3 regions of the Protofrankia sp. Cr2 genome follow, and region 2 is predicted to be linked to each of the others. Evidence: riboswitches for the same ligand, from Rfam matches in the RefSeq annotation. Region 2 holds a riboswitch; each other region holds the start of a gene.
What was found. A riboswitch is a leader RNA that binds a small molecule or an ion and turns the genes downstream of it on or off. The one in region 2 is predicted to bind cobalamin.
Positions count from the first base shown of each region.

Region 1: it holds a riboswitch for cobalamin, as region 2 does, so the genes downstream of both, U9978_RS19380 (CbtB domain-containing protein) here and U9978_RS15045 (VWA domain-containing protein) in region 2, are expected to answer to the same signal.
Region 3: it holds a riboswitch for cobalamin, as region 2 does, so the genes downstream of both, bluB (5,6-dimethylbenzimidazole synthase) here and U9978_RS15045 (VWA domain-containing protein) in region 2, are expected to answer to the same signal.

Region 1 covers NZ_CAUVXG010000053.1:2,335-11,913, forward strand. Annotated here, with positions in the region: gene U9978_RS19360 (ABC transporter permease) at 1-357, shown strand, start outside; gene U9978_RS19365 (AbrB/MazE/SpoVT family DNA-binding domain-containing protein) at 391-645, shown strand; gene U9978_RS19370 (PIN domain-containing protein) at 633-1,049, shown strand; gene U9978_RS19375 (CbtA family protein) at 1,010-1,762, opposite strand; gene U9978_RS19380 (CbtB domain-containing protein) at 1,775-1,996, opposite strand; cobalamin riboswitch at 2,041-2,168, opposite strand; gene U9978_RS19385 (YccF domain-containing protein) at 2,264-2,683, opposite strand; gene U9978_RS19390 (SnoaL-like polyketide cyclase) at 3,070-3,723, shown strand; gene U9978_RS19395 (cytochrome P450) at 3,820-5,040, opposite strand; gene hisH (imidazole glycerol phosphate synthase subunit HisH) at 5,267-5,875, opposite strand; gene hisB (imidazoleglycerol-phosphate dehydratase HisB) at 5,919-6,506, opposite strand; gene U9978_RS19410 (histidinol-phosphate transaminase) at 6,512-7,744, opposite strand; gene hisD (histidinol dehydrogenase) at 7,771-9,066, opposite strand; gene U9978_RS19420 (bis-aminopropyl spermidine synthase family protein) at 9,247-9,579, shown strand, end outside.
Region 2 covers NZ_CAUVXG010000031.1:33,107-42,685, forward strand. Annotated here, with positions in the region: gene cobM (precorrin-4 C(11)-methyltransferase) at 1-451, opposite strand, end outside; gene cobI (precorrin-2 C(20)-methyltransferase) at 448-1,290, opposite strand; gene U9978_RS15035 (cobyrinate a,c-diamide synthase) at 1,287-2,744, opposite strand; gene cobO (cob(I)yrinic acid a,c-diamide adenosyltransferase) at 2,738-3,343, opposite strand; gene U9978_RS15045 (VWA domain-containing protein) at 3,346-5,445, opposite strand; cobalamin riboswitch at 5,578-5,705, opposite strand; gene U9978_RS15050 (hypothetical protein) at 5,986-6,693, shown strand; gene U9978_RS15055 (glycosyltransferase family 2 protein) at 6,756-7,664, shown strand; gene U9978_RS15060 (glycosyltransferase family 2 protein) at 7,781-8,761, shown strand; gene U9978_RS15065 (polysaccharide deacetylase family protein) at 8,845-9,579, shown strand, end outside.
Region 3 covers NZ_CAUVXG010000073.1:2,777-12,355, forward strand. Annotated here, with positions in the region: gene U9978_RS21700 (efflux RND transporter permease subunit) at 1-1,508, opposite strand, end outside; gene U9978_RS21705 (hypothetical protein) at 1,521-2,153, opposite strand; gene U9978_RS21710 (iron-containing redox enzyme family protein) at 2,143-2,910, opposite strand; gene U9978_RS21715 (hypothetical protein) at 3,411-4,676, shown strand; gene U9978_RS21720 (HAMP domain-containing sensor histidine kinase) at 4,643-6,136, opposite strand; gene U9978_RS21725 (malonic semialdehyde reductase) at 6,494-7,108, shown strand; gene bluB (5,6-dimethylbenzimidazole synthase) at 7,263-7,883, opposite strand; cobalamin riboswitch at 7,920-8,121, opposite strand; gene U9978_RS21735 (FHA domain-containing protein) at 8,219-8,860, opposite strand; gene U9978_RS21740 (flavin reductase family protein) at 9,113-9,579, opposite strand, start outside.

The DNA of each region.
Region 1 (9,579 bases), on a different contig from region 2:
GTGATGGTGATAACCGGTGTCGGTCTGTTCAGCGCAATCTGGATCGCCGGCGCGGCGTTCCAGTTCGTCGTCCAACAGGCAGCCGAGGCGATGAACGCGGTTACCTACGGTGGGAATTTTCTGACCCAGTATCCGATGTCCTTGTATGGACGACACGGCATGCAGACGCTGACCTTCATCGTTCCGCTGGCGTTCCTGAACTGGCAACCCGCACTGTACGTCCTCGCGAAGCCGGACCCGCTCGGTCTGCCGACCGCGTTCCGGTTCGCCTCGCCGCTGGTCGCCGGTGTCGGGCTTGTGCTCGCCGCCGGGGCCTGGCGCACCGGGCTGCGGCACTACCGCTCCACCGGCAGCTGATCATCCTATCGGCGGTGATGGTAGACTCAAACCATGATCATAACCATTGACATGGCAGGCCGACTGGTAGTGCCCAAAGCCCTGCGCGAGCGCATGGGCCTGAAACCAGGCACCCAGATCGAGGTTGAAGAACACAACGGCGAACTCACGTTGCGACCGGTCGGGCCGAGGGCCGTCGCCGTCGAACGGGACGGCCGTACCGTTCTCACGACCGGTACACCCACCCCACTCCTGGAGCACGTCGACCTACTTCGCATGATCGACGAGTCACGCGGATGGCCTCGTTGATCACAACAGCCGATACGAGTGTGGTCGTGCCAGCCCTTGCGGACTGGCATCCCGAACACAAGAGGTCACTCGATCTCGTACGGAACGTCCGGCAGCTACCCGGACATGTTCTGATCGAGACGGTTTCCGTGCTCACCAGGATTCAGTGCGGGGTCGCCACCCCGGCTGCCGACGTCGTGCTTGCGCTGGCGCAGGACTTTCCTGACGAACCACTCGTACTCAGCCCGGCCGAGTACCGGCGGCTCCTCACCACCTTCGCCGCCACCGGAATCACAGGCGGGCAGGTGTACGACGCCTTAGTGGGGATGAGCGCCGCGGCTGCCGGTGCACGCTTGTTGACAGCTGACCGCCGTGCCCTGCCCACCTATGCCGCAGTGGGAGCCACCGCGGAACTCGTCTTCTGATCACTGCGCGCCGAACGGACCGCACGGTCGGTCAGCGCCCCGAACAGCAAGCCGATCGTGGTCCACAGCGACACCTGAATCGCCAGGGATGCGATACGGAACCGCCACAGCACATCGGCGGGAAATCCCTGCGGGGTCTCGTGCACCGGTGGCAGGAGGTAATAAGCCAACCCGACGACCACCAGACCACCGGCCATGGCGAGCAACGCCGCATCCCAGGCGCCGAACCTCGCCGCGAGCCGGCGAGCCGTCACAGCGCCACCGATGACCACGGCCAGTGAGATCAGCATCATCGTGAAGTACAGGCTCGTGCGCTCACCGATGGTGTCGGAGTTACCGATGGACGGCGGATTGGCCGGGTACTTCAGGTCAGGCAGCAGGTACATTCCCACGAAACCCGCAAGCGCCACGAACGCCGCCGTCCCCCGCGCACCCAGACCGCCGAGGCGGCCCTGCACACCGGCGTAGGCGAGAGCGAACAACCCGCCGATTGCGACGCCGAACACCAACAGGCCGGTGAACAGACCGATGGTGCTCTGAACCGTACGGGAGACCAGTTCCGTGCCGTGAACGCCCTCGGCGGCGTCCCGCGCCGACTCGAAGGCGATCGCGTGGCCGACCTGGCTCTCCCCGAGCACCTTGGCGACGACGAAGGCGCACAGGGCGGCGAGCGCGCCGACCAGCATTCCACGGGTCAACAGTGCGCGAACCATCACCGACCCCGCTCAGTGACAGGCAAAACCGAGCAGGTGACGAGCGTCGTGCACGAACTCATGGACATAACTACCGCCCACGAGCGACACGGCGCCCTGCTCCGCACCGACGAAGTACAGCAGCAGCAGCGCCAGGACCGAACCGAAAATCGCAAACGGGGCCAGCTCACTCAAAGGGATCGTCGGCAGCGCCGGACGGGCGACCGGAGCATCGCCAGTCGCTGGATACGCCATTGCATGGGCCATTGCGGGACCTCCACAGGAATCACGCGTTCCACTCGGCAGGGCATGTCCGGCGCTGGGTCTGGCTTCCGACGTCGCTCCTTGGGCGGGCCGGTCACAGTGGCGCGACCGTGCCGGATTCACACCGGCTTCCACCGCTCGGACACCAATGAGACAACCAGCAGCCAACCCCTCGCGTCAAGCAGTACCGGTTACTCATCTCACCGGGTGCGCAGAGGACCAGCTGAACCGAAGGGCTACGTCACCTGTGGACAGCCCTCACCTGTAGACCGATGCCGCGACCGGGATGGCCGGATCAAGGTCCCGGAGGGGAACCACCCGCCGACCCAGTGGCGCGATGGCCAGCGGAATCATCTTGAACGACGCCACGCCGAACGGGATGCCGATGATCGTCAGGCAGAGTACCAAACCAAAGATCAAATGACTGAGCACGAGCCACCACCCGGCGATCAGGAACCACAGCAGGTTGACCAGGAAGACCGCCACGGGCGCGTCACCCGGCTGGTCGACCACGACCCGGCCGAACGGCCAGACGACGTAGCCCGCCAACCTGAACGCCGCGACCCCGAACGGGATCGTCACAATCAGCAGGCAGCACACGATCCCGGCGAGTAGATAGCCTACGGCCAGCTCGAACCCGGCGAACAACAGCCATAGCACATTCCCCACGATCCGCATGGCGTCTTCCTACCCGGCTGAACGGCCAGGATCCCGGTTCACGCTCGACCCGGATCCGAGGGGACTGGATCGCCGGCATCTCGCGGGCCGCACGACCCTTCACGCCCTGGCCCTTCGACAAGGGCCTCTCCGGCACGCTCTACCCCCGACATTCAGGTATATCCATATGTTCGGCTGATTCAGGACCTTCGTCCTGTTTTCTGCTACCCTCACGGGTAGTAGCCTGATCGGGACGGAGGACGCAGGATGCATGCTCCAAGCCCCACAACGCCGCGCCCCCGTTGCCGGCCGCTCTGGGCAGCACCGCTCCCATCCGTTCCGGAAATTTTCCCCGGACGGCACTCGACGCATCCTGGACTTGACCCGACGACAGGAGGAGCAACGCGATGAACGACGAGAAGGCCGAAGACCAGCCGCTGCACGTGCAGGGCCGGGACGCGGTCATCGCCGGTTCCGCTGGAGTACGGTGGCGCGACGGCGAACCGCCCGACTATCATCTGTCAAAAGAGACAATGCCCCAGGAGCGTACCCACGAACACGCCAAGGGCTCCCTGGCCGACATCGTCGAGCGTGTGGTCCAGGTCTTCGAAATGGAGGTCTCCCACAAGAAAGATCCGGCCCAGTGGGTCAGTATGGTCACCGATCAATTCCGTACCCGCGTCAACGGCGGTCCCTGGGCAAACAGTCAGGACCTTGTCGAAAGAGGCAGCTACAACATCCTCATCGGCGAGAACCCCTATTACTCGGCGAGCGACGAGACGTTCGAGTCCTCCCATCAAATCTTCCTCAAGGCCCTTCCGGGCGGCTTCTTCTGGGAGGTCCTGGAGGTCTACTCACCACCGCCTGTGATCACTTTCAAATGGCGTCACTGGGGTACCTTCAGCGGACCGTACAAGGGGTTCGACCCGACCGGCGAACGCGTCGAGATGTTCGGGGTCAGCGTGGCGCGTGTCGCTGACGACCTCAGGCTGCTCGAAGTCGAACACTTCTACGACAACAGCGGCTTCCTCGGCCAGCTTGCCGGCACACGCTCCGCGTGAAATCGGGGGCGCGGCTCTCCGCCACGTCAGCCGCGCCAACCAACAGACCAACAGCAGGAGCCGCCAGGAACAGCCTGAGAGCGCCCGGCCAGAACGTCAACGTGTGACCGGGAGATAGCTCCAGCCACGTTGCACGAAGGTGGGACGCCGGACGGGGGTCCCAGCGAAAGAAAGCGCGGGAAAGCGCGCCATCAGGCTGCGCACGGCTATCGCCAGCTCCACCCGGGCCAGCGGCGCCCCTACGCAGAAGTGGACGCCACCGCCGAAGGCGACGTGCGGATTCGGTTCCCGGCCGACGTCGAACTCATCGGCCCGTTCGAAAACCTCGGGGTCGCGATTGGCCGAGCCGAGCAGGGCCGCGATCCGCTCCCCCGTCCGCACAACCACCCCCCCGATCTCCACGTCGGCCATGGCCGTCCGTTCGAAAAGGTGCAGCGGCGAGTCGAAGCGGAGGAATTCCTCCGTCGCGGTGGCGGCCAGTTCCGCTGGCCGCTCAACCAACCGCCGCTGTTGCTCGGGGTGGCTCAGCAACGCGACCATCCCGTTGCCGAGGCAGTTGACGCTGGCCTCGTGCCCGGCGTTGAGCAGTACCACGACCGTGGCAACCAGCTCATCCTCGGTCAACCGGTCACCCTCCTGTTCCGCCTGAACGAGATGGGTGATCAGGTCGTCGTGCGGGCAGCGGAGGCGCTCGGTGGCAAGGGCGCGCACGTAGGCACCGAACTGGGCGGCAGCCTCCCGGGCCGCGGCCTCCTGCGCGGGACTGCGCCCGTATTCGTTCATCTTCACCAGATCCGCCGACCACGGACGCAGCAGATGCCGGTCGCTGTCGGGAATACCGAGTAGTTCCGCGATGACCATCACCGGGAGCGGTTCGGCGAACTCCGCGATCAGGTCGAAGGGTTGCCCGTCCTGCGTCCTCGCCGCGACGCCGTCGAGCAGGACCTGGCACAGCTCGTGGATGTGCGGCCGCAGCCGCTCGATGTTGCCTCGGGCGAACGCCTTGCCCAGTAGCCCACGCAACCGGGTGTGCTTCGGTGGCTCACATCCCAGGACGGAGTCCCGCTCCAGCTTGTTGAAGCCGGCCCAGAGGTCCTCGGGCAGGCGTGGGTGGTAGATCCGGCCCAGTCCGCGGTGGCGCACCACCGCGTCGGCGTCACGGTACCTGGCCGCCAGCCACATCCCGAGCTCGTCGCTCCACACCGGCCGGCCGGCCGCCCGAAGCTCCGCGAAGACCGGGTACGGGTCACGGACAAGATCAGGACTACGTGGATCGAAACGACCTGCGTGACCGTCGACCCGACGGGACGGGACCACCGCGCGCTCCATTCCGTGGCGGACACCCCCACCCCACCATGGAACCAGTACAGCTCGGCGCACAGCCGGCAGACCCGGCCCTATCCTGCGGCGTGGCCTGCGTAGTTGATCACTTCGGTCATACGCGATCATGGTCTTTTCGCGCGCCCGGAGGCCCCAACCGAGCTAACCTGGCCAAAGGGTGCGCGATCATGGTCTTTTCGCGCGCCCGGAGGCCCCAACCGAGCTAACTCAGCGTGCGTAGCCAGTTGGCGAGCAGGTGGATACCGGCGTCGCCGGACTTCTCCGGATGAAACTGGGTGGCGCACAGCGGACCTCGCTCCACGGCGGCGGCAAAAGGCTCACCGTGCTCGGCCACGGTGTCCCCGGGCTCCGCCTTGGCCGCATACGAGTGGACGAAGTAGAACCGGGTATCCGCCGGCAACCCGTCGAACAGTACCGTGTCGGCCGGCGGGGCCACCGTGTTCCACCCCATGTGCGGAAGGATCGGCGCGTCCAGACGCCGAACCTCCCCGGTGAGCACGCCGAGGCCGGGAGTCCGCACCCCGTGTTCATCCCCCAGGTCGTAGAGGACCTGCATGCCCACGCAGATTCCGAGGACCGGCTGCCCGCGGGTGATCCGTCCGCGGATGACGGCCGCCCCGCCGACCGCGGCGATTCCGGCCATGCATGCGGCAAAAGCGCCCACCCCGGGCACCACGAGCCCGTCCGCGGCCCCGCCTGCGGCCAGATCGGACGTCACCGTCACGTCTGCGCCGACCCGGGCGAGCGCCCGCTGCGCACTGCGCAGGTTCCCCGATCCGTAGTCCAGGACGACCACCCGCGGACCGGTCACCGCCACGACCGGCACAAACCTCGACAGCGAGCGTCCGCCCCGGTCACAGCACACCCTTGGTGGATGGCACGCCAGCCACCCGCCCGTCGAGGGCGACCGCGTCCCGTAGTGCCCGCGCCACGGCCTTGAACTGTGCCTCGACCACGTGGTGGGCGTTGCGGCCCGACAGCACCCGCACGTGCAACGCGATCCGCGCGGACGCCGCTATCGACTCGAACACGTGGCGGGTCAGCGTCGTGTCGTAGGTGCCGATGAGCTCGATCAACTCCGGCTCGACGACCACGCAGTACGGCCGGCCGGACAGGTCCACCGCCGCCTGCACCAACGCTTCGTCCAGCGGTACCAGCGCGTCACCGAACCGCCGGATCCCGGTCTTGTCGCCGAGTGCCTCGCGCAACGCCTCACCGAACGCGATCGCGGTGTCCTCGACCGTGTGGTGGGCGTCGACGTGCAGGTCGCCGCGGGTGCGCACGGTCAGGTCGAAGCCGCCGTGCTTGCCGAGCTGGCTGACCATGTGGTCGAAAAACGGGACGTCGGTGAACGACGACGACACGCCGGTGCCGTCGAGGTCCAGCTCGACGACGACATGTGATTCCAAGGTCTTGCGTTCGATCCGGGCGGTGCGGCCCATGGTCGTCATTCCTTCCCGGAATCCGGCGACTGAAGATCGGAGCACGCCGGCGTCGGCGTCGGCGTCATCGTCGGGTCGGCCAGCAGCACGCGGGTGGCAGCGAGGAATGCGTCAACCTCACTGGGCAGCCCGGCGGTGACCCGCAACCAGCCGGGCAAGCCGACATCCCGGACGAGGACGCCCGCGTCGAGCAGTGCCTGCCACACGGCGCGCTGATCGGGGAACCGTCCGAACAGCACGAAGTTCGCGTCGCTGGGAGCCACCGCGCAACCGAGCCCGGTCAGCTCGGTCACGATCCGGTCCCGTTGCGCCTTCACCGCCTCGACCGTGCCGAGCAGCTCGTCGGCATGCGCGAGCGCCGTACGCGCGACCGCCTGGGTGAAGGTCGACAGATGGTACGGCAGCCGCACCAGTTGCAACGCGTCGATGACAGCCGGCTGCGCGGCGAGGTAACCGACCCGGGCGCCGGCCAGTGCGAACGCCTTGCTCATCGTCCGTGTCACCACCAGCCGCGGCGCTGCGGGCAGCAGCGTGAGCGCGCTGGGGACCCCGGCCCGCCGGAACTCCGCGTATGCCTCATCCACGACGACCATGCCGGTACCCGTCTCGCCGACGGCATCACATGCGGCGGTCACCACATCGGTCGGCAGCGCGGTGCCGGTGGGGTTGTTCGGTGAGGTGAGGAAGACCAGGGACGGCCGATGCCGGCGGATCGCCTGCGCCACCGCGGCCGGAGCGAGGGTGAAGTCGACTTCGCGGGGCTCACCGACCCAGCCGGTCGCGGTCGCCATCGCGATGAGCCGGTGCATCGTGTAGGACGGCTCGAACCCGAGCGCGACCCGCCCGGGGCCACCGAACGCCTGGCACAGCTGCTGGAGTACCTCGTTCGACCCGTTGGCCGCCCAGACCTGATCGGTCCGCAGCCCGAAGCCGGCGTCCGGGGTCAGGTAGTAGGCGAGGTCCGCGCGAAGCGCCTCGGCCTGGCGGTCGGGGTACCGGTTGGCCTCGGTGGCCGCGAGCGCCGCGGCTTTGCCCATGGCGTCGACCAGACCGGCGGACGGCGGGTGCGGGTTCTCGTTGGTGTTGAGCAGCACCGCAACGTCGAGCTGCGGGGCGCCGTAGGGCACCTGGCCGCGTAGGTCGTCCCGAAGCGGCAACTCGTCAAGGGTCAGCGGACGTGTCGTGCGCACCCGACCCGCAGACAACGGCTGGCCGGCCGCGGAATCAGGCTCTGCCATCGGATGGTCTGCCATCGGATAGGCGGTCATCGCAGGCGCACCTCCACCGCGTCGACGTGGGCGATAAGATCTTCAGCTCCGCCGAGCGCGGCCACCCGCGGAGCCACCTGGACGAGCGCGTCACGGTCACACTCCACCACATGAACCTGCCGTTGGAACACAGACACCGAAAGTCCGCCACTGTGCCGGGCCGTACCGCCGGTCGGCAGGACATGGTTGGACCCGGCGAGGTAGTCACCGAGCGAAACCGGAGCCCACGGCCCGACGAACACCGCTCCGGCGTTGCGGACCCGGGCGGCGACCGCGGCGGCGTCCGCCGTCTGGATCTCCAGGTGTTCCGCGGCCCAGGCGTTCACCACCGCCAGACCCGCGTCGGTGTCGGCGACCAGTACGACCACGCCCTGGCCGGCCAGCGCGGCCTCCACCCGCTCACGGTGGCGGGTCGCCGGTACCTGCTTGGCGAGCTCGATCTCAACCGCATCGGCCAGCTCGGTGGACGCGGTGACCAGCATGCAGGCGGCCATCGGATCGTGCTCGGCCTGCGCGATGAGATCAGCCGCGACGTGGGCGGGATCCGCGGTGTCATCGGCGAGGATCGCCACCTCGGTCGGGCCGGCTTCGGCGTCCACCCCGACCAGCCCACGCAGCAACCGTTTTGCCGCGGTCACGTAGATGTTGCCGGGGCCCGTCACGACGTCCACCGCCGGGCAACCGGCCGTGCCGTGCGCGAACATCGCGATCGCCTGCGCACCACCGGCGGCATAGACCTCGTCCACGCCGAGCATGGCGCAGGCGGCGAGGATCGTCGGATGCGGAAGTCCGCCGAATTCGACCTGCGGCGGCGAGGCCAGTGCGATCGAACCGACGCCAGCCTCCTGCGCCGGTACCGTGTTCATCACCACGCTGCTCGGGTAGGCGACCCGCCCGCCCGGCACGTACAACCCCACCCGCTCCACCGGGAGCCAGCGTTCGGTGACCCGGGTCCCGGCGGCGACGTCGATCGTCAACGACTCGCGGCGCTGCGCACGATGGACGAGCCGGCAGCGGCGGATGGCCTCGGTCAGCGCATCGCGGACGCCTGGGTCGAGCTGGTCCAGCGCGTCGGTGAGCGCGTCGGGCGCAACCCGCACCGCCGCCGGGCGGACCCCGTCGAACCGCTCGCCCGCATCGAGAACCGCCGCATCACCGCGGTCACGCACGTCATCACAGACGGAACGGACCGCGTCGAGGGCGGCCTCGACATCGAGCGCCGCGCGGGGCAGCAACCCGCGCAACGCTGGAGCCGACGGCAGACCCGCGCGCAGATCGAGCTTTCTCAGCACGACGACGAGAGTATCCGTACCCGCACAAGGTGCGCCGTTGTCGGCCGGTGTCGGCCGGTGTCGCCACCCCGGGCGCTCCAAGGACGGAGCACCGCTGGTGCCCGAGCGCGTGCGGACCTGCGAGGGTGGGAAAGCGACAGTGGGAGAGAAACGTGAAGATGGGAAGGTGACGGCGGAAAAGTGACAGTCCACGGCACTGCGCAGAGCGGACGGGCCTTCGACCGGCTTGAGAGCCTCGTCGCCGACTACGGGGCGCAAGCGCGCCCACTGCGGCGGGTCGTCTCGCTGCTGACCGAACGGCCGTGGACCATCGGCGATCTCGTCCGTGCCTCGGGCGTGGCCCGCCGTACCGTCGAAGAGGTACTCGCCTGCCTCACCGGTGACCTGCGGGAGTGCCCGGCGACATCCAGCGGCACTGCGACCTCCAGCGGGCCTGCTGGCGCTGTCATGATCTCACCGCAGCTGGTGGCTACGTATCGTGACCGGTTCGGCTTCGACGAGCTCCGACGCACC
Region 2 (9,579 bases):
ACTGTGCCACCTCGGGAATGGTCAGTTCGCGTTGGACGGCCGCGGCGGCGGCGGTGAAGCTGCTGACCCCGGGCACGATCGCGGTGGCGAGCCCGAGCGCGGCGCAGACCTCCAGCTGCTCCTGTACCGCTCCCCACAGCGCCGGGTCGCCGGAGTGGATCCGGGCCACGGCGAGCCCGTCGCGCGCGGCGCGCCGGTAGACGTCCCGGACGCCTTCGAGCGGTAGTCCGGCCGAGTCGATGATCTCGGCGTCGGCGCGGGCGTGGGCGAGCACGTCCGGGTGCACGAGCGAGGACGCCCAGATGACCACATCCGCCTCACTGATCACCCGTGCGCCGCGCAGGGTAAGCAGGTCCGCGGCGCCGGGGCCGGCCCCGACGAACGTCACCCGGCCGCCTGGCGCTGGTGTGGCCCCGGCCGCTGTTTCGGTCAGGTCGGCCGTTTCGGTCACGTCGGCCACTGTCGCCTCCGGGTTGAGATCACCGTGGACAGGTAGGGGCCGGGCTGGTCGCGGGGCAGTTCACCCGCGGGACGGACGTCGCAGTCCGCCAGCCCCAGCGAAGCGCCGTAGACGGCTGTGCCGCTTGTGCTGTCGGTGTCACCTGGGCCGCCGAGCCGGTCGGCTTCGGCGAGGATGTCGAGGACCCGCGGCAGCGCCCGGCCGCCCTTGTACGCGATGACCGTGTCGTGGTCGGCCACGGCTCGCCGGTAGGCGTCCACCCCGGCGGTCAGCGGCAGCAGCGCCACCGTTTCGGTGCCCACCGCCAGCACCGTGCCGGACCGGGCGGCGAGATCCTGCAGCGCCATGATGCCGGGAACGGTCTCGACGACGACGTCGGGTAGCAGTGCGCGCACCCGGGCGGCCAGCGTGGTGAAGGTCGAGTAGACGTTCGGGTCGCCGATCGTGGCGAACGCGACGCCTCCCCCCTGGCTGTCCCCCGGGCTCCCTCCCCGGTGGCTCCCCGCATGCGTGCGCAGCGCCTGCGCAACCACTTCCGCCGGGGTGTCGTAGTCGGCGTCGCCGGTCATCCGGAACGGCAGGCGGCGAATCCGGTCATGGGTGACGTGGGCGCGCACGGTCGCCTCGGCTCGCCCCGGCGGCGGCGTTCCCTCGCTCACCGGGACGAACACGACATCGGCCCGCTCCAGGACACCGACCGCCTTGACCGTGATCAGGTCCGGATCGCCGGGACCCACACCGACCCCGATCAGACGGCGGCCCGCCCGTATGCGGTTGCTCGCCGGAGCAGGCTGCGCGCCCAGCCCGCCTGTCCTGTCCATCCCGCCTATGCCGTCCATTGCGGCCCTCTCGCCTGCCGTGCCGCCGCGACGAACCGCGCGGCCACGCCGGGTACACCCGCCCAGTGCAGATGCAGGTAGGACGCGTGTACCCCGCCGTGCACGAAGCCTTCGGTCCGCTCGTCGCGCTCGTCGCCTGCTGGGCGGCCGTCGATCTGCCAGGCAGAGCGGACCGTCCGGTGCTGCGTGGTCAGTACCGATGTGCGGTGGAACTCGTGCGCGGTCACCGGGGTGCCGGCTTCGGCGATCGGGCTGTCGCAGGCGGCCACGGCCCGGCGGTAACCAAGGGTGAGCCGAGGGCCCATAGCGGTGTCGACGTCGAGAACCCCGCACATCGGATGCCCGTCCAGGGATCGGGCGAGGTACAGCAGGCCCGCGCACTCGGCGCTGACCGGCGCGCCCCTTCCCGCCAGTGCCGCCACGTCGGCGCGCAGGGCCGCATTCGCAGCGAGTTCGGGTGCGTGTTCCTCCGGGAATCCCCCACCGATGATCAACCCGTCGCAGCCTGTTGGAAGATTCTCGTCACGCAACGGATCGACGGTGACCACCTCTGCTCCCGCGGCGCGCAGCAGCTCGGCCTGCTCGGCGTAACCGAAAGTGAACGCCGGCCCGCCCGTGACCGCGATCCGCACCGGCCGGCCCACCGCCGATATCGCAGGCACCGCCGGCTCAACGTCATGAATCATGTCGAATGGCGACCAGGGCGCCACGGTCAGTGCCGATGCCGACCGGGCGAGGGCGAGCACGGCATCAAGATCGCATGATGCGGCGACCAGCGTGCCGAGCGCGGCGACAACCTCGGCCGCCGCGGACGCGCGTTCGGCCGCGGGCACCAGCCCGAGATGCCGGGACGGCACCGCGGCCCGATCGTCGCGGCGCAGCACACCCAGCACGGTGACGCCGAGACCCGCGACCGCGTCCCGCAACAACCGTTCGTGGCCGGGCGAACCGACCCGGTTGAACACCACTCCGCCCAGGCGCACCCGCTCGTCCCAGGTGGCGAAGCCGTGCACGGTCGCGGCCACCGAACGGCCGACCGCGGACGCGTCGACCACCAGCACGACCGGGGCGCCGGTCAGCCGGGCTACATGGGCGGCCGAGGCGAAGTCGGCGGGCTGACCGGCTTCGGGCACCGACACCCCGTCGAACAGGCCCATCACGCCTTCCACGATGGCGATGTCGGCGTTGCGCGCACCGTGGGCAAGCAGCGGTGCGATCCGATGCTCCCCGCACAGCACGGCGTCGAGGTTGCGGCCGGGGCGCCTGCTGGCGATGGTGTGATAGGTCGGGTCGATGTAGTCGGGCCCGACCTTGTGCGGGGACACCCGCAGGCCGCGGGCGGTGAACGCGGCCATCAGCCCGGTCGCCACCGTGGTCTTGCCGGCGCCGCTGGCCGGGGCGGCGATCACCAGCCGTGGTGGCAGCGGGACCGGCGGGGCTACCATTCGATCCCCCGTTGGCCCTTCTGCCCGGCGTCCATCGGATGCTTCACCTTGGTCATCTCGGTGACCAGGTCGGCGGCGTCGATCAGCGCGGGCGGGGCGGCGCGCCCGGTGACGACGACATGCTGGCGTCCCGGACGGGTACGCAGCACCTCGATGACCTCGTCGGTGTCGATCCATCCCCACTTCAGCGGGTAGGTCAGCTCGTCGAGGACGTAGAGCCGGTAGGTCTGGGCGGCCAGGTCCCGGCGGATCTGCGCCCAGCCCTCCCGGGCGGCCTCGGCGGGGTCGGCGGCGGGGTCGATCCGGGCCTGCACCCAGCTCCATCCCTCGCCCATCTTGTGCCAGGCGATGTCCCCGCCCTCACCGCCGGCGGCCAGGGTGCGCAGTGCCCGTTCCTCCCCGATTCGCCATTTCGCGGACTTGACGAACTGGAACACCCCGACGTCCCAGCCCTGCGCCCAGCCGCGCAGCGCGAGCCCGAACGCCGCGGTCGACTTCCCCTTGCCCTCACCGGTGTGGACGATCAGCAGCGCTCGGTCCCGGCGCGCCCGGGTCGTCAGGCCGTCGTCGGGCACCATGGCGGGTTGTCCCTGTGGCATGGCTAGGCAGCCCTGCGCCGGCTGGTCGCGTGGCCGCTCGCGCGGTTGGTCGCGGCTGCCAGTGCGTCGATCGGGATGGTCGTGCCGCCGAGCGCGGTCGCGAGACGGCCGGCCAGACCCAGGCGCACGTGCCCGCTCTCGCAGTCGACGACGATGCTCGCCAGGCCGCTACGAGCCAACGCCCGCGCGGGGGTGAGCGGGTCCGGCCCGGCGGTGGCGCGGCCGTCGGTGACGACGATCAGCAGCGGACGCCGGTCCGGGTCGCGGCGGCGTTCGGCCGCGAGGACCTCGCCGGCGCGGGTCAACCCGGCTGCCAGCGGGGTCCGCCCGCCGGTCGGCAGGGACGCGAGTCGCGCCGCGCCCACCTCCACACTCGATGTCGGGGGGAGGACGAGATCGGCGCCGGAACCCCTGAAAATGATCATTCCGACTCGGTCGCGGCGCTGGTAGGCGTCGAGCAGGAGGGACAGCACGGCGGTGGTGACGGTACGCATGCGGGCGCGGGCGGCCATCGACCCGCTGGCGTCCACCAGGAACAGGACCAGGTTGCCCTCACGTCCCGCCCGGACCGCGCCGCGCCGGTCGGAGGGACGCAGCGCCAGCCCCGGGCCGACGCGCCCGCGGGCGTGCTGCCAGGGCGCGGCTGCCCGCAGGGTCGCCAGCAGGTGCAGGCCGGGCGCGTCCGGGGAGCTGGTGACGACCGCGCCGTGCGAGGTGCGGGCGCGTGAGCGGCGGCCGGGCGCACCCAGCGGTGTTCCGGTGTCGGGGATCTCCAGCCGGCGTGGGCGGAACGATGGGCCGGGCGTGCCTGCACGTCGCTCCTGGCGCTCCTGCCCCTGCCCCGCCGTGGCGCGGTGTTCCCCGGCATCCTGTTCCGGGGCATCGTGTTCCGCGGAACGCGGGGATGGGACGACGTCCGGCTCGGCCGTGCGTTCCGATGTCGTTTCCGGCTCGCTGGATGCCGGCCCGCCGCCAACACGGCCGCCGTCTCCCCCGCGTCCACCACCGCCCTTGGTCGGCGGGGGGCGATCCGGGTCCATGTCCGGATCCATGTCCGGGTCCATGTCCGGGTCAAGGTCGGGGTCCGGACCGGTGGGGGACTCGTCCAACGCCTTGGTCAGAGTGTCTTCGTCCAGGCCAGGCGCGTCGAACGGGCCACGGCGGCAGCGGTGCGGCAGGGCCAGGCGGGCGGCGCGGCGGACGTCGTCGGCGTCCACGGTCTCCCGACCCTCCCAGGCGGCCAGCGCGATCGCGGTGCGGGCCACGACCACATCCGCGCGCATCCCGTCCACGTCGAACGCCGCACAGACCGCGGTGACCTGGCGCAGTGCGGAGTCGGGCAGTTCGACAGCGGGCAGCCGGTCGCGGGCGGTGGCGATCCGGGCGGCCAGTGCGGTCTCCTGCACCGCCCAGCGGGCGGCGAAGGCGTCGGGGTCGGCGTCGTAGGCCAGCCGGCGGCGCACCACCTCGGCTCGCACCGGCGGCTGTCGGCTGGCTGCGACCTCGACGGTCAGCCCGAAGCGGTCCAGCAACTGCGGGCGCAGTTCACCTTCTTCGGGGTTCATCGTCCCGACCAGCAGGAAGCGGGCGGCATGGCGCACCGACACCCCGTCGCGTTCGACGTGGGCGACACCGAGGGCGGCCGCGTCCAACAGCAGGTCCACGAGATGGTCGTGCAGGAGGTTGACCTCGTCGACGTAGAGCAGGCCGCGATGGGCGGCGGCGAGCAGCCCCGGCCGCAGCGACGTGATGCCTTCGGCGAGCGCCCGGTCGAGGTCGATCGCCCCGGTGACCCTGTCCTCGGAGGCGCCGACCGGCAGCTCCACCAGACGTGCCGCCCGGGTGATCGGCCGGGCCTCCGGTGGATGCGGGCCGTCCGGGCAGTCGGGGTCGGCATCGGCCGGGTCGCAGGAGAACCGACAGCCGGTCACCACGGTCACCGGCGGGAGCAGTGCGGCAAGACCGCGTACCGCCGTCGACTTGGCGGTGCCCTTCTCCCCGCGGACGAGCAGCCCGCCGATCGCCGGTGACACCGCGTTGAGGATGAGGGCGAGCCGCAGGTCGTCCATGCCCACCACCGCGGACAACGGGTAGGCCGTCATCGTGCCCTGTGCCGCTGTGCGCTGGACTCCGTATCGATCACGATTCGGCCGATCATGAGCCGGCAGGCGTGCGTTGACATACCGCGGTCCTCCCTCGGGTTTCCTCGCCCTCGGTAACGGTGCGGACGGCCGGAGTATCCTGACTTCCGGATCAGCGCGCCCCCTCGGCCTTCCAACCACTCTCGCGGCCGTGACGTACGGTGAGGGGTTGCTCCCCGGTGACAGTGGCGGGACCGCGCCGGATTCCCACCGGCTTCCTCCACTGCCGTCGCGCTCCTCAGCATGGCACACCAGGCCACCCGCAAGCCCACCTTCGCGAGCGCCGTGGTCGGCTCGTGACGGAAACCGGCGGTGACCCGCGGTGACCCGCGTCCGGCGTAGACAAGTTACTGCCCACGTGGGGATGCCATACGCAGTCGGCGACATACGGTCGATTGCAAGCGACCGAATGGCTCGGCGACGTCATGCGGCGAGTCGGGACGGCCTGGCGCTCTCGCCCGTGGCCGATCGCGTGTCAACACCAGGGCGAAAGGATGATTTATGACCGCCGACAGCCAGCTGACCGTCCTCTCAAACTATGACATCCTCAAGCGCACCCTCCACAAGGACGGAATTTCCTTTGTTCTGCAAGCCGGTGCCAGGTACGCGCGGGGTGTTTGGTTCGACAGCCGGCACGGCACCCGGACGTCGACGCGTATCGCTCTCACGGAGAAGCTCACCATAGCCGGCGACCGGGAAACCGGTCACGATCTGGTGCCAATGCCGGTCGGTCCCTTCTACGACGCACTCAGAAAGTTTCACGTGCCAACCGAAGGAACATTCATCGACTTCGGTGCCGGAAATGCACGAGTGCTTCTCCTGGCCGCCGAGTTCGGATTCAGAAGCGTTGTCGGCGTCGAATTCGCGAAGGAACTGTGCGAGCTCGGCGAGGAGAATATAGCTGCCTATAGGAAGCGCCGGGGAGACGGCCTCGAAGCGCGTATGGTGTGTATCGATGCGGCGCTGTACGAGATTCAACCGGATGAGCGGGTCTTCTTCTTCTTCAATCCTTTCGACGCCGATGTTCTCAGGCCGGTCATCGCCAACATCGAACGTTCTGTCGCAGTCCGTCCGCGCGATGCCTGGATCATTTACAGCAAGCCCCGGCACGAGGAAGTACTGGAGTCTCTTCCCAACTGCTGGGAGAAGGCAGGTGAGACCACCTACCGTGGATTCAGCCGCATCATCGCCTATCGTTCCAGGCCCTGACCGGAGTGGCGCAAACTACTATGGTCCGCTTTCAAAAGGTCCAGTACGGAGAATCACCTGAAATGTCAGAATCCGCCAGGTTGGATGGCTCACCCAGCGTCAGCGTGGTAATTCCTACCCTCAACGAGGCGCAAAACCTGCCGCACGTCTTCCCGCGCCTGCCCGACGACGCCGAGATCATTGTCGTCGACGGTCGTTCCAGTGACGGCACTGTTGACGTCGCCCGCTCGCTACGGCCCGACGCCGTCATCGTGAACCAGACCCGGCGTGGCAAGGGAAATGCGGTGGCGTGTGGCTGTGCAGCGGCGACCGGTGACGTCGTTGTGATGCTCGACGCGGATGGGTCAGCGGACCCGGCCGAGATCCCCCAGTTTGTCCGGGCGCTCACCGCGGGCGCCGACTTCGCCAGGGGATCGCGTTTTCTCCCCCGCGCCGGGAGCAGCGACATCACACCACTGCGCCGGGCCGGAAACCGGTGGCTCAACGCTCTGGCCAACATCGCGGTCCACGCCCGTTTCACCGATCTCTGCTATGGCTACAATGCGTTCTGGCGACAATGTATACCGGCGTTCGGGCTTGATCCCGGTGAGCGCGACCAGAAGCTCTCCTGGGGGGACGGTTTCGAGGTGGAGACACTGATCAGCATTCGGACCGTCCAAGCCGGTTTCCGCGTCGTCGAGGTGCCCAGCTTCGAGCACCGGCGTCTGCACGGTTCAAGCAAACTCCACCCGGTGTCCGACGGCCTTCGTGTATTGTTCGTGATCATAAAAGAATGCGGGTGGTCCGGCAGGCGACGGTCGCGGTCCAGAATGCTGTCCGTGTCAGCACCGTCGGTCGGTTTCAGACACGTCGCCGGGGCCGACGGACACGGTCTCGATCCACGGACCGAAGAGGCTCGCCGGCCGCTCGACGCGGCGTCCCGCGAGGCCACCGGAGCTGTGGCGGCGCTGAACGGCCGGCCCATCCGGTGAGAAACTGTGTTGCCATCGGACAAAGTCCGCGATGAACAGTGGCCGTGAACGGCGTGCGTCGGAATCAATTCGCTTTCCCGGGCGTGTGGCCTCGAACCTGTGAAGGAGAGAAATCCGTGACCAACCTCCGGTTGGAATTCCCCGCCCCCGCCCGCGTCACGCCACAACGGCGGCTTCCGCCGACTGCATCGGTTGTCATCTGCGTATTTACCGAGCGGCGTTGGAACGATATTCTTGCCGCGCTTACCAGCGTCCGGAGTCAACACCGTCGGCCGGAAGAGATCATCGTTGTGGTGGACCACAACGACGCACTGCTCCAGCGCAGCCGGGATTTTTTCACGAATGTGACGGTGCTGGCGAACCGCGGCGCACGCGGGCTCAGCGGCGCACGAAACACGGGCGTTCACGTCGCCTCCGGCGATGTTGTGGTCTTTCTCGATGATGATGCCCGGGCGCATCCGCAATGGCTGGAACGCCTGCTGATCCCCTACGCGGACCCAGCGGTACAGGGCGTCGGTGGCCTGGTGGTCGCAGACTGGCCGACCGACCGTCCCGGGTGGTTCCCGCCCGAGTTCGACTGGGTGGTCGGCTGTAGTTATGTGGGTCTGCCCACCAGCCGCCATCCGATCCGTAATCCGATCGGCGCGGCCATGTCGGTCCGAAGGTCGGCGTTCGCGCAGGCCGGTGGCTTCACCGACGGTGTCGGGCGGGTCGGCGACAACACATCGGGCTGTGACGAGACCGAGTTTTTCATCCGCCTCCGCCGAAAACTGCCGGACGCTTCCGTCGTGTATGAGCCGAGGGCGATCGTCGATCATCGTGTCACCCCGGAACGGACGTCGTTCGCGTATTTCCGTCGCCGGTGCTATGCGGAGGGGTCGTCCACGGCACTCGTCGCCCGCATGGTCGGCAGTCGGGAAGCTCTCTCGACCGAACGTCGGTACGTGCGACGTACGCTGCCCCGTGCGGTCGCCGGTAACCTGCGCAAACCCGGTCAGTGGCCGCGTGCCGGAGCACTGATGTTCGGTCTTGTCGTCACGGCCGCCGGCTACGTACGCCGGCGAAGTATTTTCTCGATCTTGGACATAACAGCCTGATGACGTTCCTGCTGTATCCCATGGAGCCGCGATGGTTCTGTCATCTCAGTTGCTTCCATAATCTCAGTTGTATGGGAGATGTGATGATTCCGATCCTGCTTTACCATTCGGTAGCGGCCGAGCCACCGCCGGGAATGGCCCGCTGGACTGTGTCACCACAGCGTTTCGCGCAGGATGTCGCGATGATGGCCGAATCCGGCCGGACCGCCCTGACCGTCTCGGAGTTCGCGCTGAAGCTGGCTGCCGGGAAACTGTCCGAGCAGGCGCTCGTCGTGACCCTCGATGACGGGTTCGCGGACAACGTCGAAGCCGTCCACCAGCTGGTGGACGGGGGCTTTACGCCAACGGTCTTCGTGACCACCTCGTGGATCGGGCATGAAGGAATGCTGACCGTCCGGGACCTACACAAGATCATAAATCTGGGTGCCGAAATCGGCGCACACAGCCACACCCACCGACGCCTCGACGAGCTTTCCACGATGCATCTCGAGGATGAGATAGCTGGTTCCGCAGCGAGTCTGTCCGCCCTTACGGGAATCCCCTGCCGGTCCTTTGCATACCCGCACGGGAACTTTAGCGCGGCCGTCCGCAACGCCGTGATCAATGCTGGTTACGAATCGGCGTGTGCAGTGAAGAACGCAATGTCCGGTCCTGCTGACGATCGCTATGGAATCTCGCGAATGACAGTTCAGCGGAGCGTCTCGAAGGAGCATTTCCAGGAATGGCTTCAAGGCCGTGGCAGGACTGCCCCCAGACATGATCTCCTGCGTACCAGGGCATTTCGGGTAGCGCGCCGCAGCCGGGCCGGACTGATGACC
Region 3 (9,579 bases), on a different contig from region 2:
GCCACATAGCGCACCTCGGGCATCGCGCAGACCCGGTTCACCAGCGAGGCAAGCTGCCGCTCGGTGCCGACAACCGTGCCGGACCGTGGCCTGACCCACAGGACCGGGCCGAGGAATCCCGCGAACTGATGCTCGTAGGTGAATTGGGCGACTACCGCGGGATGACTAGCAGGTAGCTCTTCATTGACTTTCTGGTCGATCGACAGACCGGATGCGCCGACAATTCCCAGGGCTGTGGTGCCCAGCACGAAGCCGAGAACGACTGTGCCGGGGCGGCGTTGCAGCAATCCGTCGGCGCGGTGCAGCATTGCGACCGTCCAGGACGTGGTGTGTTGGCGGAACGCCTGCGGCGGAGCGTTGCGGTAGAATACGTGAATAAGCGACGGTACGGTCAGCCAGTTGGCAACATAGACGATCATTACGCCAAGTGCCGTGGACAGCCCGAACGACGAGATCGCCTTCATGTCCGCCGTGAGAAGCGCGCCGAATCCCACCATGGTCGCCAGGCCGGTCATGAATGCAGGCCAGGCCAGGATCGTGAATGCTTCGCGGTTCGCCGTGATGTGATCCCGTCCTGCCTCGCGCCGCCGGCGGTACTCCTGCTGGTGGTGCAGGGCCTCCGCGATGCCGACGATCAGGACCAGAGTCAGGACCTGGCTGTTGACGATGGAGAAGGGTTGCCCGAGCACCGTCATGACACCGAGGACCAGCGGTACCGACAGGGTGACGCCGGCAAGGCACGTCACGACGTCCCGGAGCCGGCGGAAATAGACGAACAGGATCACCAACATCACCGCGAGCAGAACCGCGATGCTGCGCAGTACGCTGACCAGCACTTCGTGGGCGTAGACCTGTTCGACCTCGGGATAGCCGGTGATGCGGGTCGCGATACCGGTCTGCCGCGACCAGTCGTGCACTGTGGCGCGGAACTGCTTCACCGCGGCACGCCAGTGGGAGAAATCGCTGTTGGCGATGTCGAGCGCGACGGTGACCGCGACCTGTCGGTTGTCGTCGCCGAAGATGATCCGCCGGGCTGACGGTGCATGCAGCACCGGCTCGATGACCGCTCGCTGCTCAGCAGGTGTGTGCGCATTGCTCAGGTCGGCGGCGACGCCGGCCGGATGCAGCCGGCCCGAGGCGTCGAAGAACGGGAACGTCAACGGCTCCCGCACCGTGACAAAGTGCGGCAGGTTGCGCAATCGGTCCGCAAGTTCGTGGGTCCGGGCCAGCGTGCCCGGGTCCCCGGTGTCACCGACGTCCGCGATCGCGACAAGGTCGTTGAATCCCAGGTCGCCGAAATCCTTCTCGAACGCCGCTGTCCGTGCCAACTGCTGTTGATTGCCGGTGAATACCGGACGGAACGACATGTCCATCCGCATGTTGAGTGTGCCGACTGCGCCGGCGAGGACGCCGAGGACGAGGCAGACCAGAACGAGCGGGCGGCGGCGCGCCAACGTGTCGTAGATACGACCGGCGCGTACGCCACCCGGGATTCCTGCCGCTGACACCCACTCGCTCCCTTAGCTGTTCGGCCCGGCGGTGCCCAGGCGGATCGCCGCCCCGGCCTCGGCGTGGCTCATCCCCAACTGGTCCATACCGATGCGGGCGCAGTCGTCGTAGCGGCCGAGAATAATACTGTGCCGACCCGGGCGCCCCGGAACGGCACAGGTCTCGCCGGTATCCTCCGCGCCGATCAGACGGAATATCTTCAGCATCTTCGGGAGGCAGTAGGCTACGTAACGCCGGTGCTGGGTGTGCTCCAGCAGCCACATCGAGCCTAAGGCCAGCACCATGAGCGAATAGCGGACGGACTGGGGCGAGCGTGCCGCGGCCATCCGGCCGACCTCGGAGTCCGAACCCCAGTCGGGCAGGTTCGGCGAAACCCCGAGTATGTCCGAGCTGTCGGACGGATACGGTTGTGAACGTGCGGTGGCAACGGGGACGCCGTCGCGCAGCAGGAGCATGACGTGGCTATTTGCGTCGCGGTGGTGTTCCAGACCGTCGCTGAACATGACGCTGCGTCGTTCGAGGAAGACCTCGTTCCGAAAATCGCGGGCGAGTTGCAGCTCGCTGTCGGAGCTGGCGCGGATCAGTTGGATACCGGCCGTCGATGATATCGGTGATATGGATGATATCGGCGAATCAGTGAGCACGGCTGGACTCCCGCGGCGATGCGTTGCTGCGACGGCGTGTCCATTCCGCGTAGGACTGCTCCAGCAGGGACGTGGTCAGCCAGAGTGTGGTGACCGCGACGCGATGTACTGCATCAGCCTGCTCGCGAGAGGTCACCGCATGGCGGATCGCGTGCTGTACCTCGGCCGCATGCTTGGAGTCGATCTCCGAGTGCGCCACGAAGAAGGCCATGTCGCGATCGCTCAGGCCGAGCGATTCCCGGGCCTTCACCAGCACCGGGCTGATGTGATCGTATACCGTTTCGGCCCAGTAGGAGTAGCCCAGGCGGGAAACCGGGCTTTCGCGTAGCACGACACCGTAGAGGTACTGGATGAGTGCGTCGGTCGCCGGCAGCGGCGCTTCGTCGACAGGTTCGTCCGGGCCGATCAGGCCGACCGCGCGCAGATCGTGCAGAACCAGTTTCTCGTGGCCGAGTTCCTCCCTGGCATGGCTGTAGACGAAGCGCAGCAGACCGATCTGTTCCGGCTCGGCGCGAAGGGCCGCGACCGCTTGGTTGATCGAATTATGCCGGGTGTAGTGGTAGATCTGGATCATTATGATTCGGTACAGCTCACGGTCGAAGCCGTGTGCCGTGACATGCTGCCAGAAAGCGCCTTTTCGGGCCTGTGCCCACTGGTCGCTGATCGAGGTGTTCAGGCGGGCGAAAAGTTCGTCGTGTATCGCATTCGGGACGACATCTTCGGGCGTGTCCACTGCGTCAAGGATGTCCTGGATCATTACTACCCCCATATAGGCGGATGAATGAGATCAACATGAATCTACAATGGCTGCCCGGAATATTGCACCCCTGATCGTGTGTCAAAAACCCGACAGATCGATCATGTAAGAAATCTACGACAGAATCGATGTCCGAAGGGAATCTACGGGTTTCCCGGTTCTCCGTCCACCCGCACCGCCGTCAATGTTCGTCAGGATTCAGGAGTCGTTCTGGATCTTCTACCCGGTTCGCCACGCCCAGGGCCTGCCTGCTCCGGGACCGGCGCCGGCAGCCGACGGACGGCGAGCGGACCCGTCACCGGACCCGTCAGCGGACCGGGACCGTCACAAAATGGAAAGATCGTCGGAATCTGCTTCACATCAGGCTCTGACCTGGTTCACATGTCGGGCGGGTCTCCTTGGCGCCAGACGCGGTCCAACGGATGGATCCGCTCTGTCGGTTGGGAGTACGTCACATGCGTAGACCGAGATTGACAGATCGCTCGGTGGACGATCGCTCGATGACAGGACGGAGGAGATTTCGGGCGCTGCCGTTGGTGGCGATGTCCGTGCTTGTGCCGTTTGCGGGAAGCGCATTCGCGGTGTCCGCGCTTCCCGCAAACGCGGCACCGTCCGGACCGCCCAGGACGCCTGACTGCGCCTGGCGGGTGGAAGCCTCGCCGGAGACGGTCAACGCGGGTCTGCTGGACAGCGACGCCGTGTACTGGGTCATGCCGTTCGCCGTCCAGAAGGATCTCAACATCGTGCTGTCGGGTACGTACGCGGATGCGCGTTACACATCCCTGACGGTGTACGACAACAGCTTCGCACCCTTCACCACGTCCAATGGTGTCATTTCGGAACTGACTGACTACCACATCGCGCCAGACGCGGGCAGCCTCAACCCGTGGCAGGTGCCGGCATCCCCGGGTGGTCACTTCACTGTTACTCTCCGCCCCGACGCAGCCCCGGGTCAGACCAACGTCCTCCCGCTTGCCCCTGAGGGCACCTCGGCGGGCCGGGCCGGGTATCTCATCTACCGGGTCTACCTGCCCACGGGTGGTGACCATGCGGTGTCGCTTCCCGGTGTGGCTTTCGAGCAGGACGGCACCACGGTGAACGTCCCGCTCTGCGCGCCCGGCTCGCAAGCCGGCGCCACGCCCGACATGGTGGCCGGCATGTCGGCGGCTGCCACGACGAGCGGAGATCTGCAGTTCGCCCGCGGGACGTCGAGCAACGGCTCATTGTTCCCCAACCCTGACAATGCCTATCTGGAAGCCTCGGTGACGCCGCCCGGCGGCGCCAACGTGGTCGTTGTCCGGGCCAAGGCACCTACCACGCCTGGTGGGGAGCATCCGGCGCCATGGCCGTCGGCGGCGAACCTGCGCTACTGGTCCCTGTGCGCGGACCTCCCGACACTGCCGCTGCCCGTGGTTGTGAACACGCTGCCCGACGGCACCGTTGACTACGGTTGCCGGGCGGACGAGGTCACGGCGCTCGACTCGACCGGCTACTACACGTTCGTCCTGGGTACCGAGGCGCAGCGGGCCGCAATCGACGGCATTCCCGGAGCGACGTTCGTACCCTTTTCCACGGACAATCCGACGACGCCGCACGTGCTGCTGCTGCGCAACCTTCTCGGTAATTTCCCGTATGCCGTCCAGAATGTTCCACCTGACAACAACCCGGCATCGGCCGCGGCGGTCATGGGGAGCTACTACCCACAGGCCGCGCTCTGCCCGCTGTCGACTCTTCAGGCCGGCGGTCCGGCGGCCTGCCTGTCGTAATTGACACTGCCGAGCCCTCCCGTGGGTGGACCGGGCGATTCCGGTTCACCCACCGGGAGAAAGAGCCGGACGGTGGTCCCGATGCCGGGAGCGGAATGTACGTCAGCGGTGCCACCGTGCGCCGCCGCGACGGCCGCGACGATGGACATGCCCAGACCGCTGCCGCCGTGGATCCGATCGCGGCTCCCCGATGCCCGCCAGAAGCGGTCGAATATCCGTTCAGCCGATTCCTGCGGCATGCCCGGCCCGAAGTCGCGGATCTCAAGCTGCACGCGGGTGCTGTCACGAGTAAGTTTTGCCTCGACACGGGCCGTCACCGGCGTATGGACCCGCACGTTCGACAGGAGGTTCCCGACCACCTGGCGCAGGGCGTCGGCGTCCCCGACCATCATGCACCGGTCCGGACAGGTCACTTCGATGGGACGGTCCGGCTCCACGGCGGCCGCATCGGCGACCGCGTCCCGCAGCACGGCGGACAGGTCCACGTTGGAGCGGTCCAGCGGCCGGTGCTCGTCGAGGTGGGCCAGATAGAGCATGTCGTCGACCAGCGCGCTCATCCGGGCGCTCTCCTCCTGGACGCGGCGCAGCGCATCGTCCACACCCGTCGGTGGGACGACACCCTGGCGCATCAGGTCGACATAACCGCGAATGGACGTCAGCGGAGTCCGCAGCTCATGGGAGGCATCGGCGACGAACCGCTGCAGCCGTTCCTGAGAGCGGCCCCGTTCCTCGAACGCCGACTGGATCTGACCAAGCATGATGTTGAGCGCGGCGGCGAGCCGACTGACCTCGCTGCGCACCGGCGAGTCGGGCACGCGCCGGGACAGGTCCCCGCCGGCGATTGCGGCGGCGGTCTCCGCGACGTCCCGCAACGGCCGCAGGCCACGGCCGAGTAGCAGCCACGCCGAGATGCCCGCGCCGGCAAGGACTGCGAGGCCGGCAATGAGCTCTATGCCGGCCAGTCGGGCGACGGTCGCGGTTACCGGGCGCAGTGGAACGGCGACCAAATCGGTCCCACCTTCAGCGGGTAGCACCCCGACGACCGCCCGGAAGCGCTTGCCGCCGTTGACGATGTTGAACGGAGCTCCGGATGCCGCCCGGGCGTCGAGGTCGATGACGGTGTTGATGAGCGGACCGGACGGTGCGGGTCCGCTGCCGCTCCCCGTGATGACCATGACCGAACCGTCGCGCCTGCGTAGTTCCACCACGTAGTCGGTCGGGGCGATCGCACGCTGCAGGTTTTCAGCGCTGATCACCGGTGCCATTCGGGCCAGTAAAACGCTACGGGCTGTCACAATGTTCTGGGCGCCACGTAGCTGATCGTCCGTCTGTTCGAAGAGATAGGTACGCAGCGCGAAAATGCTGATGGTGGCGGTCGTGGCCAACCCCAGCATGAGCAGGGCCAGCAAGCCGAACATCAGCCGGGTCCGCAGCGCGACCCCTCGATCTGGGTTGCTCATCGGCGCTGGACCGCCGCCGTGCCGGCTGGACGCATCGGTGGACCACCTTCGGGCTGGTTGACCGTCCGGGTGCGGGCGGGTGACCACATGGGCCTTGGCCAGGGTAAACATTTCGAGCGCTTTCCACCGGATCGACGCCGCCCGTGGTAACAGCCCGTGGTACCCGTACCGGCCGGGAACAGACCTGGAGGCGCAGCTCACATCGGATGCGGGATGTCGGCAGCATAGTTGTCTGTTCAATTAAGAGCCTGGGGCCAAAGGGCGCGCGACGATCGTCAGATCGCGCGCCCGGAGGCCGCAGTCCCCGGAGTGCTCATGGCAACCATCCGACTATCAGGAGTCCCGACTTCCATGACCATCACCGATATCGTTACCGGCGAAGATGCCCTGCTACTAGACGCTGCCGCCGCGGATCTGTTGTTCCATACGGCCCGGACTGCGAACACGTTCAGCGACGATCCGGTGTCCGACGAGCAGGTCCGTGCCATCTATGAGTTGATCAAATGGGCGCCGACCAGTATGAACGCGCAGCCGCTGCGGATCATCCTGGTCCGTTCGCCGGAGGCGCGGGAACGGCTGGTACGGCATCTCAGCCCGGGTAACCAGGCGAAGACGCGGTCTGCGCCGCTCGTGGCCATCGTGGCCGCGGATGTCGACTTCCACGAGAACCTCCCGCAGATCTTCCCGCATCTGCCGAACGCCAGGGACTTCTTCACCGAACCGGTTGCTCGCGAGCAGACGGCCCGCTTCAACGCCGGCCTGCAGATCGGCTACTTCATCCTGGGTATCCGCGCCGCTGGGCTCGCGGCCGGCCCGATGACGGGACTGGACGTCACCGCCGTCGACAAGGAGTTCTTCGCCGACCAGCCGTTGCGGACACTCGCAGTCATCAACATCGGCAGGCCCGGGGAGAACCCGTGGTTCGACCGCAGCCCACGGCTGGACTACGAGCAGGTCGTCTCCGTCCTCTGAAGCCGGTGCTGTGAAGCCGGTGCTGTGAAGCCGGTGCTGTGAAGCAACCCTGAAACAGGTTCTGAGACGGCCGCTACGGGCGCGTCCCGGAGGGTCGCTGATGATCGGCCACCTGCGTTTGAAGGTGGCCGATCATCGATTCCTGACCGGCTGGCTACCACATCTCGTGATGGACCGCCTGAGGCAGAGCGCGCCGGTAGGCCCAGTTGTGCCGTTCCAGGTCAGGGACGGTCTCATGATGTGTGACAGGCCCCAGACACAACCACGCGACCGGCCGGATGTCGTCGGGAATCCCGAGCATGTTCCGAACGGCCTGTTCACGGTAGAAGGACACCCAGCCGACGCCGATGCCTTCGGCGGTCGCGGCCAGCCACAGGTTCTCGATGGCCAGACATACGGAATACAGCCCGGCATCCGCGATGGAGTGTCGTCCCAGGACGGCTGGTGCGCCGCGCAGCGGATCGTATGTCACCACGACGGCCAGCGTGGACTCCATAACGCCGTCGATCTTGATCCGGCTGAAACGGGTGGCTTGGTCCGCGGTCAGCGTCGCGGCGAAGATCGCTTGTTCATGCCTGACATGATCATGAAAGGTTTTCCGGGTCCGAACGTTTTCGATCAGGATGAAGTCCCATGGCTGACTCAGGCCGACGCTGGGGGCGGCATGGGCCGCCGCGAGCACACGGTCCAGGACGTCAGTCGGGATCGGTGCTCCGGTGAACTGGGCACGCACGTCACGGCGTTTTTTGATCACATCGTAGATGTCTACGGACATGGCGAGGCTCCCGCGCTCCGACCACCCGACCATCGGCGGGTGGCACACATGCGAGGCCGGTCTTCGGACTCTCGGATCAACGCCTGGCCGCCCGGCCTTCCCAGGCCAGGTGGCCCAGTGGCTGCGCCTGCGCGCGTGGACGGTGACTCCCCGATGACCGCGGCGGGCCCGTGCCGGACTCTCACCGGCTTCCCGATTCTCCCTGGTCTCCCAGGGCACCTCGCGAAGGATGCCGCCACGATCATCGCACACGCGAGGCTCGGCCTGCCCGTGGAACGCCTGAAGTCGTCGGGTGACGGGGTTGGGGGGGTGGCGTGGTGAGCCAGCTGCGACGATCAATGTTCCCGTTCGGACACCAACCCGGCCTGGAAAGCCAGCTCGACAAGCTTCATCCGCTTCTGGTTCTGCGGCAGTTCTTCCACTCCGAACTTGCGAAACAATGTCCGTAGGTGAGTCTTGACCGCCTCGACACTGAAGAACAGCTCGTCGGCGATCTGCCGATTTGTTGCGGGGGTCGTGTAGGGGGTTCGCTCCTGGTACGGGCGACACAGGGATTCCAGGACCAGCAGCTGGGTCGACGACAGGGAGCGCAGGGTCACGATATTGTTCACGTCTTGGGTCTCTATCGCGCCACGGCCGGCGGCTGCGCGGCCGAAGCGGTTGTCACGATAAGTCAGCGAGGTCGAACCGACGAGAATAACGTCGCCGTCCTCGAGTCGGCGCCGTCCGACGAGCCGTTCCCCGTTCACAAAGGTGCCGTTACGGGACAACCCTCCGTCGATCAGTATCCAGTTGGTTCCAATCTGTTGGAACTGTGCATGCAGGCGAGAGACCTTGCTGTCCCACGCCAGCCTGACGTCGCTACCAGGACCGCGGCCGACCGTCACACCCACGGCCGCGGTCAGGTTCACCACCTGTTGTTTCCCGGTGCCGTCGCGGTAGAACAGGAAGATGTCAGCGGAGGAGTCACCATCCACGTTTCACACATCCAACGTGGCGCGCCGGCCGAATCCGCGAGGATCTGCGATGAGCCGATCAGGCATGACGCCGGACGCCTTTCATTACGAGTTTCATTCGTCGGATCGTATGGTACCGCGGCCCATGGGTCGGTGATGCGATGTGGCGAAGTTGATTCCTTCTGTTCGTATTCCCCATGATATTTCGACCAATATTCTATGCGTTATGAAAAATGCATATAAGTGCCGTACGTCCCCTGCCCGGACGGAACGCTACATATCCGGGTCTTCGCAGTCCTGCCGTCCGGGCGAAATGGATTGAAAGCGTCCGTCGTGCCACAGCAGCGGTCGACCGTGGCCCCGATAGAGCCCGATGACGGACCCGACGAGGATGGTGTGATCGCCACCAGGATGCAGGGCGTGCACCGTGCAGGTGGTCCACGCGAGCGCGTCGTCGAGTACGGGCACCTCGTGGACGATCTGGTGGGACACGTCGGTGAAACGGTCTGCCGAGGGCTGGGCGGCGAAGCCGGTGGCCAGCTCGACGCCTGTCGCGTCGAGCATGTTGATGGAGAACCGACCGGCCTGGCAGATCTCCACCAGGGTGGCTGAGCGGTTGCCGACGCAGGCAAGCACGAGCAGTGGATCGAGGGAGAGCGAGGTGACAGCACTCGCGGTCATGCCGCTGGGGCCGGCCGGTGTCACCGTGGCGAGCACCGTGACACCGGCGGCAAGCTGGG